2 regions of the Sphingomonas sp. ABOLE genome follow, and region 1 is predicted to be linked to the other one. Evidence: riboswitches for the same ligand, from Rfam matches in the RefSeq annotation. Region 1 holds a riboswitch; the other holds the start of a gene.

What was found. Region 1 has a riboswitch for glycine ahead of CA234_RS03445 (L-serine ammonia-lyase). Riboswitches for the same ligand answer to the same signal wherever they lie in the genome.
Region 2: it holds a riboswitch for glycine, as region 1 does, so the genes downstream of both, gcvT (glycine cleavage system aminomethyltransferase GcvT) here and CA234_RS03445 (L-serine ammonia-lyase) in region 1, are expected to answer to the same signal.

The regions. Positions count from the first base shown of each region.
Region 1 covers NZ_QQWY01000003.1:186,776-192,281, reverse strand. Annotated here, with positions in the region: gene glmS (glutamine--fructose-6-phosphate transaminase (isomerizing)) at 1-363, opposite strand, end outside; gene CA234_RS03460 (hypothetical protein) at 469-780, opposite strand; gene glmU (bifunctional UDP-N-acetylglucosamine diphosphorylase/glucosamine-1-phosphate N-acetyltransferase GlmU) at 777-2,129, opposite strand; gene CA234_RS03450 (HAD-IA family hydrolase) at 2,215-2,892, shown strand; glycine riboswitch at 2,921-3,010, shown strand; gene CA234_RS03445 (L-serine ammonia-lyase) at 3,113-4,498, shown strand; gene CA234_RS03440 (dienelactone hydrolase) at 4,505-5,506, opposite strand, start outside.
Region 2 covers NZ_QQWY01000018.1:38,456-43,961, forward strand. Annotated here, with positions in the region: gene thrB (homoserine kinase) at 1-274, opposite strand, end outside; gene ispH (4-hydroxy-3-methylbut-2-enyl diphosphate reductase) at 274-1,227, opposite strand; gene CA234_RS12675 (hypothetical protein) at 1,356-1,988, shown strand; glycine riboswitch at 2,240-2,330, shown strand; gene gcvT (glycine cleavage system aminomethyltransferase GcvT) at 2,497-3,657, shown strand; gene gcvH (glycine cleavage system protein GcvH) at 3,659-4,030, shown strand; gene gcvPA (aminomethyl-transferring glycine dehydrogenase subunit GcvPA) at 4,281-5,506, shown strand, end outside.

The DNA of each region.
Region 1 (5,506 bases):
CTCGCTGGTGAAGGTGCGGCCGCGCGCGGTGAGTTCCTCGCGCAGCGCCTTGAAATTCTCGATGATGCCGTTGTGGACGAGGGCCACTTCGCCGGTCGCGTGCGGGTGCGCATTGTTGGTCGTCGGGCCGCCATGCGTCGCCCAGCGGGTGTGCGCGATACCCGTGGTGCCGGGCAGCGGGTGGGCGGCGAGTTCCTTGCCCAGATTGACCAGCTTGCCCGAGGCGCGGCGGCGCTCGATCGTGCCGTCTACGTCCGTGGCGATGCCGGCCGAGTCATAACCGCGATACTCGAGGCGCTTGAGGCCTTCGAACAGACGTTCTGCGACGTCTTCCTTGCCCACGATTCCAACGATTCCGCACATCGCATCCGTCCTCCTGCCCCAGCCCTAGCGCGGGTGGGCGGCCGCCGCTAGCGGGGGCATACTGACGGATGGCTGAATGGGTCCGCCTACTAAGCGCCCTGTCCCTCAGTGCGGAAAGTTGGTGTCGTTGAAAATCCGGGTAAACTCGGCCGGATCGGGCTCATGCCCCTGTTCCTCGCGGAAACGCACGGCGCCCTTTTCCCAGACTTCGCGGATCGCCCCGGCGATCCCCTCGGGGAACTGCATCCGCTCGACGACGATGCCCCGCCAATCGCTCTCCCCGCCGAAGGCTTCGCGCAGCGCCGGCTCGGCGGCGGTGAGTTGGGCGTCGCTCTTCTCGTCGAGATGGCCGATCGCGTCGAGCACATAGGCGTCGAGCAGCTTGAGGAACGGCTTGTCGGTATAGCGGTCGGTCATTTCGCGGCCTTTCGTGCCTTCATTATCGCACGGAAGGTCGTGGCCCAGCCCTGCTTCGTCAATGTTTCCGGGCGGGTAACCGCCAGCGCATCGGCCTCGACATCGCGGGTGATCACCGATCCCGCGCCGATGATCGCGCCGTCGCCGATCGCCACCGGGGCCACCAGCGCGCTGTTCGATCCGATGAAGGCGCCCGCCCCGATCACCGTCTTCTGCTTTAGGAAGCCGTTGTAATTGCAAGTGATCGTGCCCGCGCCGATGTTCGCCCCGGCGCCGACGCTGGCATCGCCCAGATAGGTCAGGTGGTTGGCCTTGGCGCCCTTGCCGAGCACCGCGTTCTTCAGTTCGACGAAATTGCCAACATGGGAGTCCGTCTCCAGCACCGCACCGGGGCGCAGCCGGGCATAGGGACCAACGATCGCGCCGCTGGCGATCGTTGCGCCCTCGATGTGGCTGAACGCGCGCAGCACGACCCCGTCGGCCACGGTGACGCCGGGGCCGAACACCACGTTGGGCTCGATCGTCACGTCGCGGCCGATCTGCGTGTCGTAGGCGAACCACACCGTCTCCGGCGCGATCAGCGTCGCGCCCTCCGCCATGGCACGGGCGCGGCGAGCCTGCTGCCACGCCCCCTCCACCGCCGCCAGTTCGCCCCGGCTGTTGACGCCGGTGACTTCGGCGACCCCCGTCTCGATCACCGCCGCGACCCGGCCGTCGTCATTGGCGATCTCGACGATGTCGGTCAGGTAATATTCGCTGGCGGCGTTGTCGTTCTTCAGCCGGTCGAGCAGCACGAACAGATCGGCGCCCCGCACCGCCATCAGCCCCGAATTGCACAGGGTGACGGCGCGCTCCTCCGGCGAAGCGTCCTTGTACTCGACGATCTTCGACAGGCGATCGCCGCCCTCGATGATCAGCCGGCCATAGGCGCCGGGATCGGCCGGGCGGAAGCCGAGCACCACGACGGCGGGCTGGTCCGCGCCATGCAGCCGCTCGACCATCCGCCGCATCGTCGCGGTGGTGACGAGGGGCACGTCGCCATAGAGGATCAGCACGTCGCCGTCGAAGCCCGCCAGCGCGTCCTTGGCCTGGAGCACGGCGTGCCCGGTGCCGAGCTGCTCGGCCTGATGCGCCGTCTCCGCGCCCAGTGGGGTGACGGCAACCTCCACCTGCTCGCGCCCGGCGCCGACCACCACGACCTCGCGCGCGGCGCCCAGCGCCTTCACGCTGTCGATCAGGTGGAGCAGCATCGGCCGTCCGGCAATCGGGTGCAGCACCTTGTGGGTATCGGATTTCATCCGCGTGCCCTTGCCGGCGGCGAGGATGATCGCGGCGATGGGTGCAGTCACGTGGCCAGTCTCCGGTCGAAATGGGGTGCAACCCCTGCCACGCTGGACATGGCTTTTCCAGCACGATGCTGCCATGCGGCACGCCATGCCCCTGCCCTTCCGGACCATCGGATTCGACCTCGACGGCACGCTGCTCGATACCAGCGGCGACCTTGCCGCGACGCTCAACCGCGTGCTCGCCGAGGACGGCCGGCCGGCCCTGCCGCTCGACCGCATCCTGTCCATGGTCGGCCGCGGCGTGCACAAGCTGCTGGAGCAGGCGGTCGCGGCGACAGGCGGCGGCGATGCGGCGGTGGTGGCACGGGTCTATCCGCGCTTCGTCGCGACCTATGGCGACCATATCGCCGAGCATAGCCGCCTTTATCCCGGCGTGCTCGACGCGCTCGATGCGCTGGCCGCGCAGGGCATCAAGCTGGCGGTGGTCACCAACAAGCTGGAGGCGCTCAGCCTGCCGCTGCTGGAGGCGACCGGCCTGCTCCCGCGCTTCACCACCGTGATCGGCGGCGACACGCTCGGCCCCGGCACCGCCAAGCCTTCGCCCGCGCCGATCCTGGAGATGGTCCGGCGCTGCGGCGACCCGGCGGCGTTCGTCGGCGATTCGATCTACGACGTGCAGGCGGCGCAGGCGGCGAGCGTCCCCGTGATCGCGTGCAGCTTCGGCTTCTCGCAGGTGCCGGTGACCACGCTCGGCGCCGAGGCGGTGATCGATTCCTTCGCCGAACTGCTGCCCGCGCTGGAAGCCCTTCGCCCAATCAGCGTTTGACAGCGCGCGGCCGCACGGCGAAACACACGCTGTCGGAAAGGGAGAGAATCCGGGCAACCGGATCGCCGAAGGAGCAACCGCCCCGGAAACTCTCAGGCAAAAGGACCTTCCGGCCACAACATTCTGGAGAGTGGCGCCGCGCGCGCCCGCCGACGGGATAGCGATCTCAGGCAAACGGACAGAAGGGGCCCGCAACCGAGTGTTTCAGGAGACGGGTTCCGTGGCGACCAAAGGCGTCGGGCCGAATGCAGGGCCGATCAGCATCACCGACGTGTTCACCATCGGCATCGGGCCGTCGAGCTCGCATACCGTGGGGCCGATGCGCGCCGCGCGCGACTTCGCCGCCTGGGTAATCGCCGACGGGCGGAGCGTCACCAAGCTGTGCTGCGAGCTGTTCGGCTCGCTGGCACTGACCGGCAAGGGCCACGCCACCGATCGCGCGGTGGTGCTGGGGCTGGCGGGCGAGCGGCCCGAGGGTGTCGATCCCGATGCGGTGGAGCCGATGCTAGCAGACATCGCTGCGCAGCGCCGGCTGCGGCTTGGCGGCACTGCGCTGGTGCCGTTCGATCCCGAAACCGACATCAAGTTCCGCAAGCGCCAGTTCCTCCCCGGCCATCCCAACGGCATGAAGCTGCGCGCCACGCTGATCGACGGCGCGGTGCTGGAGCGGACATATTATTCGGTCGGCGGCGGCGCGATCCGGCGCGAGGGCGAGGAAGCCGCGGCAGGCCTTTCCGCCGGTACCAACCATCCCTTCGCCAGCGCCCGCGAGATGCTGCAGCGCTGCGACGAGCTCGGGCTCGACATCGCCGGGCTGATGCTCGCCAACGAACGCGGCTGGCGCGACGATGCGGCGACGCTCGCCTTTGTCGACGGCATCCATGATGCGATGAACGCGTGCATGGATCGCGGCATGGCGCAGGACGGCATCCTGCCCGGCGGCCTGGAAGTCCCCCGCCGCGCACGCAAGCTCCACCAGAAGCTGATCGCGCGCGGCCCCCGCGTCGAGCCCGCCTCGGTGCTCGAATGGGTGAGCCTCTGGGCACTCGCGGTGAACGAGGAAAATGCCGCCGGCGGCCGCGTCGTCACCGCTCCCACCAATGGCGCGGCAGGGGTGATCCCGGCGGTGCTGCGCTACTACGAATGCTTCGTCGGCAATGCGACCAAGGACGGGGCGCGCCGCCTGCTGCTCACCGCCGCGGCGATCGGCATCCTCTACAAGCGCCAGGCGTCGATTTCGGCGGCCGAGATGGGATGCCAGGGCGAAGTGGGCGTCGCCTGCTCGATGGCGGCGGCAGGCCTCGCCGCGGCGCTGGGCGGCAGCAACGCGCAGATCGAGAATGCCGCCGAGATCGGCATGGAGCATAATCTCGGCCTCACCTGCGATCCGATCGGCGGGCTGGTGCAGATCCCCTGCATCGAGCGCAACACGATGGGCGCGGTCAAGGCGATCAACGCCGCGATGCTCGCGCTTCACGGCGACGGCACGCACAAGGTCTCGCTCGATGCGGTGATCGAGACGATGCGCCAGACCGGCCTCGACATGCGCTCCAAGTACAAGGAGACGAGCCTGGGCGGCCTGGCGGTCAACGTCGTCGAGTGCTGACCGGGCTCAGGGCTGCGCGGGCTTGAACTCGAAGTTCATCCCCGAGATTCGGCTGGGCTGGAAGCCCTTCCAGATCGTCGAGGCCGGCGCGCCGGGGCTGAACCCGGCGTAGCGGCCGCCGGGCGCGCCTTGCCATTTGCCGTCGTTCGAGTTCGGCACCAAGCCGTCGATGTACGCGGCCTTGGCTTCCTCGCCCTTCACATAGCGATCGAGGAACGCGGTGATGAAGTGCGCCTGCACTGCCATCAGCCGGTCCTTGCGCCACACCGCGTCCTCGAACCAGTCCAGGTCCCAGAAGCTTTCGCGCATCGCCGGGGGCGCGCCGATCAGCGCAATGCTGTGCGCCGCCTCGCGGAAGGTGAGCAGGTAACGCGGGGCATGCACTTCCTGGTCGAACAGCGTGCGCACGCCCGGATCATAGCCGACGACATGGTCCTGGCTGCCGACGATGAACAGCGTCGGCGCACGGATCGCCGCAACGCCCGGTGCGGCCCAGAGCGGCGTGCCGTAGAGGTTGCTGGCGGGCGAGATCGCCACCACCGCCTTGAGATCGGCGACCTTGAGGCGCTCCGCCTTCTCCGCCCCGGCCACATAGGGCGCGAGCACGCCGCGCGTCGCGCCCGCCACCGCCGGATCGAGCGGCGCGCCGGCGGCGGTGAGCACGCCGTAACCGCCCATCGAATAGCCGATCAGCGCGGTGCGCGCGGCATCGGCGGCGGCGAACGCCCCCTGCCCGGCCTGCGCCCGGCGCTGGGCCTCGGCAGCGACGAAGGCGATGTCGAGCGGGCGGCTGGTCAACGGTCCGGCGCGCGCGGCCGGCGTGCGGATGGTGATCGGCGGATCGCGGAAGGCGGGCGCGACCACGACATAGCCCTTGCTTGCGAGGTTCTCGCCGAGCCAGGACAGCACCTCCGGGGTGTTGCTATAGCCATGGGCGAGGATCACCAGCGGGAAGCGCCCCTTGGCGGCCGCCGCGCCCGGCGTGGCGAGCCCCGGCACCTCGAACGG
Region 2 (5,506 bases), on a different contig from region 1:
GGATCAGCGTGCCGTCGCGATCGGGCACCGCCGGGGGCACCGGCAGCCCGCGATCGGCGCAGTGATCGAGCAGTGCCATGAAATAGGGCAGGTCACCCTGGTCGACGCGCTTCTCGTACAGCGTCAGGATGAAGCGGCTCTTGCTCGTGTCGACGAGGTAGTTGCTGTTCTCCACCCCCTCGGCGATGCCCTTGGCCGAGACCAGCTCGCCGACGTCGAAGCGCTCGAGGAACGCCGACAGCGCCTCGGCCGAAACCTGCGTGTAGACGGCCATTACGCAGCCTCGAGCCCGCGCGGCAGCTTGAACACGACGTTCTCTTCCACCGTCTCCACCTCGCGCTCGGTCACCGCGAACCGGGTGCCGAGCTGCTCGACGACTTCGCGGACCAAGACTTCCGGGGCCGAGGCGCCGGCGCTGATACCGACGCGGGTCACGCCGTCGAACCAGGCGAAGTCGATCTCGGCGGCGCGCTGGATCAGCACCGCACGGGCGCCGCCACGCTTGGCGACCTCGACCAGCCGCAGCGAGTTGGACGAATTGGGCGCGCCGATCACCAGCACCAGCTCGGCCTGCTCGGCGATCGCCTTCACCGCCCCCTGCCGGTTCGAGGTGGCATAGCAGATGTCGTCCGCGCCCGGCGCCAGCATCGTCGGGAAGCGGCGCTTGAGGATGCCGAGCACCGCGGCGGTATCGTCCACCGACAGCGTGGTCTGGGTGAGAAAGGCGAGATTCTCGGGATCGGGCACCACCACCGATTCGGCATCGGCCTCGGTCTCGACCAGCGTCATCGCGCCTTCGGGGACCTGGCCGAAGGTGCCGATCACCTCGGGGTGGCCCTGATGCCCGACGAACAGGATGTGGCGCCCGGCGGCGACGTGGCGCTCGGCCTGGCGATGGACCTTGGAGACCAGCGGGCAGGTCGCGTCGAGATAGGAAAGCCCGCGTTGCTCGGCCTTGTGCGGCACCGCCTTGGGCACGCCGTGGGCGGAGAACACCACCGGCACGCCGTCCGGCACATGGTCCAGCGTCTCGACGAACACGGCGCCCTTGGCGCGCAGATTCTCGACGACGAACTTGTTGTGGACGATCTCGTGCCGGACATAGACCGGCGCGCCATATTTCTCGATCGCGAGTTCGACGATGCGGATCGCGCGGTCGACGCCGGCGCAGAAGCCGCGGGGCGCTGCGATCAGCAGCTCCAGGGGACGCTTTTCGGTGTTTGCCATCGGGTGGAGCCTCTACGCGATTGCTTGCGCGGGCGGAAGGCGGTTCCTATGGTGCGCGCCGTTCCGGTCCCCGTCTCGTCGCAGATGGGGGGCGGCTGTTCGGTTCGAAAGGTTGCCCTCCCTTGTCTGTGCCTAAGTTCACCGTTCCCGCCCTGATCCTGCTCGCCGCCAGCGGTTGCGCCCGCACCGGCGAAATCACCGAAGGCGGCATCAGCGCGGTGCGCACCGCCTGCCCGACGGTGGCGATTCCGGCCGGCACCGGCGACGTGACGCTGTTCGATCCGGCGACCAGCCGCGAGGCGAGCGCGATCGACGTGGTGGCGACGATCACCAACATCCAGTCGACCTGCAACGATGCCGGCGCGCAGGTGGTGACCGACGTCAAGTTCGACGTCCTGGCCCGCCGCCGCGATGCCGGTCCGGCACGCGACGTGGTGCTGCCCTATTTCCTCACCGTGGTGCGCGGCGGGACCAATGTCGAGGCGAAGCGTGTCGCCAACGTTACGCTCCATTTCGAGGCGGGCCAGCTCCGCGCCAGCGCCGTGGGGACGGCGACGAGCAGCGTCTCGCACGCCGCCGCGACGCTCCCCGACGAGGTCCGTCGCCGCCTGACCGCCAAGCGCAAGGCAGGCGAGGAATCGGCGGCGACCGATCCGCTGAGCGATCCGTCGGTGCGTCGCGCGGTGCTCTCGGCGACGTTCGAGGCGCTGGTGGGCTTCCAGCTGACCGACGAGCAGCTCAAGTACAACGCGACGCGGTGATCCTACGTTAAGATCCTCCCCGGAACGGGGAGGGGGACCGCGCGGCGCAAGCCGCGTGGTGGAGGGGCGCGCCGACAGGCGCGGTTGCGCTGCCAACGCAGAACTACCGCCGCTGGCGCGGCGGCCCCTCCACCATGCTGCGCATGGTCCCCCTCCCCGTTCCGGGGAGGATCTAAAATCACCACTATCCCGATTGACTCGCGCCAGCCGTCCCGCCAAGGCTCGCGGACGTCGATGCCGGGCAACCGGCATGGGCATGCGCGGGAGAGAATCCGGTTCGCCGGATCGCCGAAGGAGCAACCGCCCCGGAATCTCTCAGGCACCGAGGACCGCGCAGGCCACGACACTCTGGAAAGCGAGACGGCCGCCGAGGCCGGGCTCCACCGAAGGGGTAAGCCGGGTACCACCCGTGCGAAAGCTCTCAGGTTCCGTGACAGAGGGGGCGATGGTGTTGCGAAGGGCTTCGGCTCCACGCGCGCCGTTGAAACCCTGATGCCCGGAGTGCCCCATGAGCGAAGCCGCCGAAGATACCGCCACCGACCTGCCGATCGAGACGCTGCCGCTCGACGCCTGGCACCGCGCGCGCGGCGGCCGGATGGTGCCGTTCGCGGGCTATGCCATGCCGGTCCAGTATGAAGGCATCATGGCCGAGCATCTCTGGACGCGCGAACATGCCGGGCTGTTCGACGTCAGCCATATGGGCCAGCTGCTCTTCTCGGGCGTCGACTTCGACGCCGGCCTCGAAAAGCTGCTGCCGGGCGACGTGAAGGGCCTGGGCGAGGGCCGGATGCGCTATTCGCTGCTGCTCAGCGAAGAAGGCGGCATTCACGACGACCTGATGATGACCCGGCTGCCCGCCGACAATGCCTTCGAGATCGAGGGCGGCACGATCTACATGGTCGTCAACGGCGCGACCAAGTGGGACGATCTGGGCGTGTTCCGCGAGTTCCTGCCAGACGAAGTGACGATCAACCATCTCGAGGATCAGGCGCTGCTGGCGCTGCAGGGGCCGGAGGCGGTGACCGCGCTCGCACGCGTGCTGCCGGGCGTCGAGACGCTGGTGTTCATGACAGCCGCCGCGTTCGAATGGAACGGCAACCCGCTCTGGGTCAGCCGCTCGGGCTATACCGGCGAGGACGGCTACGAGATTTCGCTGCCGGGCGAGGCGGCGGAGGCGTTCGCCGACGCGCTCACCGCGCAGCCCGAGGTGAAGCCGATCGGCCTGGGCGCGCGCGATTCGCTGCGCCTGGAGGCCGGCCTGCCGCTCTACGGCCATGACCTCGATCTGGAGACCACGCCAGTCGCCGCCGATCTGGGCTTCGCGCTGTCCAAGCGCCGCCGCGAAGAGGGCGGTTTCGCCGGTGCCGAGCGCATCCTCGCCGAGCGCGAGCAGGGCAGCGCCATGAAGCGCGTCGGCCTGATCGTCGAGGGCCGCCAGCCGGTGCGCGAGGGCGCGGCGGTGGTCGATGCCTCGGGCGCCGAGGTCGGCAAGGTCACCTCGGGCGGGTTCGCGCCTTCGGTGCAGAAGCCGATCGCGATGGCCTATGTGCCCTCGGCCCTTGCAGCGGCCGGTACCAAGATTACGCTTGTCCAGCGGGGCAAGCAGCATTCCGCGGAGGTCGTTGCGATGCCCTTCGTCCCCCACCGCTATGTCCGAAAGGGAGCGTGACATGAGCCGTTATTTTACCGAAGACCATGAGTGGATCGAAGTCGACGGCGACGTCGCGACGGTCGGCATCACCGAATATGCCCAGAGCCAGCTCGGCGACATCGTGTTCGTCGAAGTGCCCGACGAGGGCAAGGAACTGAGCAAGGGCGACGATGCCGCGGTCGTCGAGAGCGTCAAGGCGGCGTCGGACGTGTATGCGCCGGTGTCGGGCACCGTCGTCGAGGGCAACAGCGACCTCGCCGACAACCCCGCGCTGGTGAACGAGGATCCGGAAGGCGAAGGCTGGTTCTTCAAGATGACGCTCAGCGACGAGAGCGAGCTGGAAGGCCTGATGAACGAGGCCAAGTACCAGGCGTTCGTCGCCAAGCTGTGATCTCTTATTAGCCCCTCCCCCTCCTGGGGGGAGGGAGGGGCCCGCTGCCGGAGGCAGTGGGAGGGAGAGGGTGAGCGGTTGCTCAGGCAACCGCTCACCCTCTCCAAGCTGCGCTAGGCGCTGAAGCGCCAAGCTCCGCTATCCTCCCCCTCGAGGGGGAGGAACGAAAGCATGATGGGATTGCCACCCTTCACGGGATCATCCCACCCCATAATCCCTCCCATTTGCGGGAGGTAGAGTAGGACAGTCGATGCGCTACCTGCCCCTTACCCCGGCCGACCGTCAGGCAATGCTTGGCACGATCGGCGCCCCGTCGATCGACGATCTGTTCGTCGACGTGCCCGAAAGCGCCCGCCTGAGCGGGCCGATCGCCGGCCTGCCGATGCATGCGTCGGAACTCGCGGTCGAACGCCACATGACCGCGCTGGCGCGCAAGAACCTCGCCGCCGGCGAGGTGCCGTTCTTCCTGGGGGCAGGGGCCTATCGCCACCATGTGCCGGCCTCGGTCGATCACCTCATCCAGCGCGGCGAGTTCCTCACCGCCTACACGCCCTACCAGCCGGAAATCGCGCAGGGCACGCTGCAGATGATGTTCGAGTTCCAGAGCCAGATCGCCCGGCTGCTGGGTTGCGACGTCGCCAATGCCTCGATGTACGACGGCTCGACCGCGTGCTGGGAAGCGATCTCGATGGCGCGCCGCGTCACCAAGCGCGGCAAGGCGATCCTCTCGGGCGGTCTGCACCCGCATTATGTCTCGGTCGCCAAGACGATGGCGCGCTTCACCGGCGATCAGCTCGTCACCGGCGTGCCGACGCTGAGCCCCGAGCCCGACACGCTCGACCTGATCAACGCGATCGACGCCGACACCTCGTGCGTCGTCGTCCAGTATCCGGACATTCTCGGCCGCATCGAGGACATGTCGGCGCTGGCCGAGGCCTGCCACGCCAAGAAGGCGCTGCTGATCGCCGTCGTCACCGAGCCGGTGGCGCTGGGGGCGATCAAGGCGCCGGGCGAGATGGGCGCGGACATCGTCGTCGGCGAGGGCCAGTCGCTCGGCGTCGGCCTGCAATTCGGCGGGCCGTATGTCGGCCTGTTCGCCTGCTCGGAAAAGCTGGTGCGCCAGATGCCGGGCCGCCTTTGTGGCGAGACGGTGGACGCCAGCGGCAAGCGCGGCTTCGTGCTGACGCTCTCCACCCGCGAGCAGCATATCCGCCGCGAAAAGGCGACGTCGAACATCTGCACCAGCTCGGTGCTGTGCGCGCTCGCCATGTCGGTGCACATGACGCTCTTGGGCGAGAAGGGCCTGCGCCAGCTCGCCGAGCTCAACCATGTCGGCGCCAGCGCCGCCGCCGATCGCCTCGCCGACGTGGACGGGGTGGAGCTGGTCACCGACCGGTTCTTCAACGAATTCACCCTGAAGCTGTCCAAGGAAGCGCGCCCCGTCGTCCGCCAGCTTGCCGACAAGGGCATCCTGGC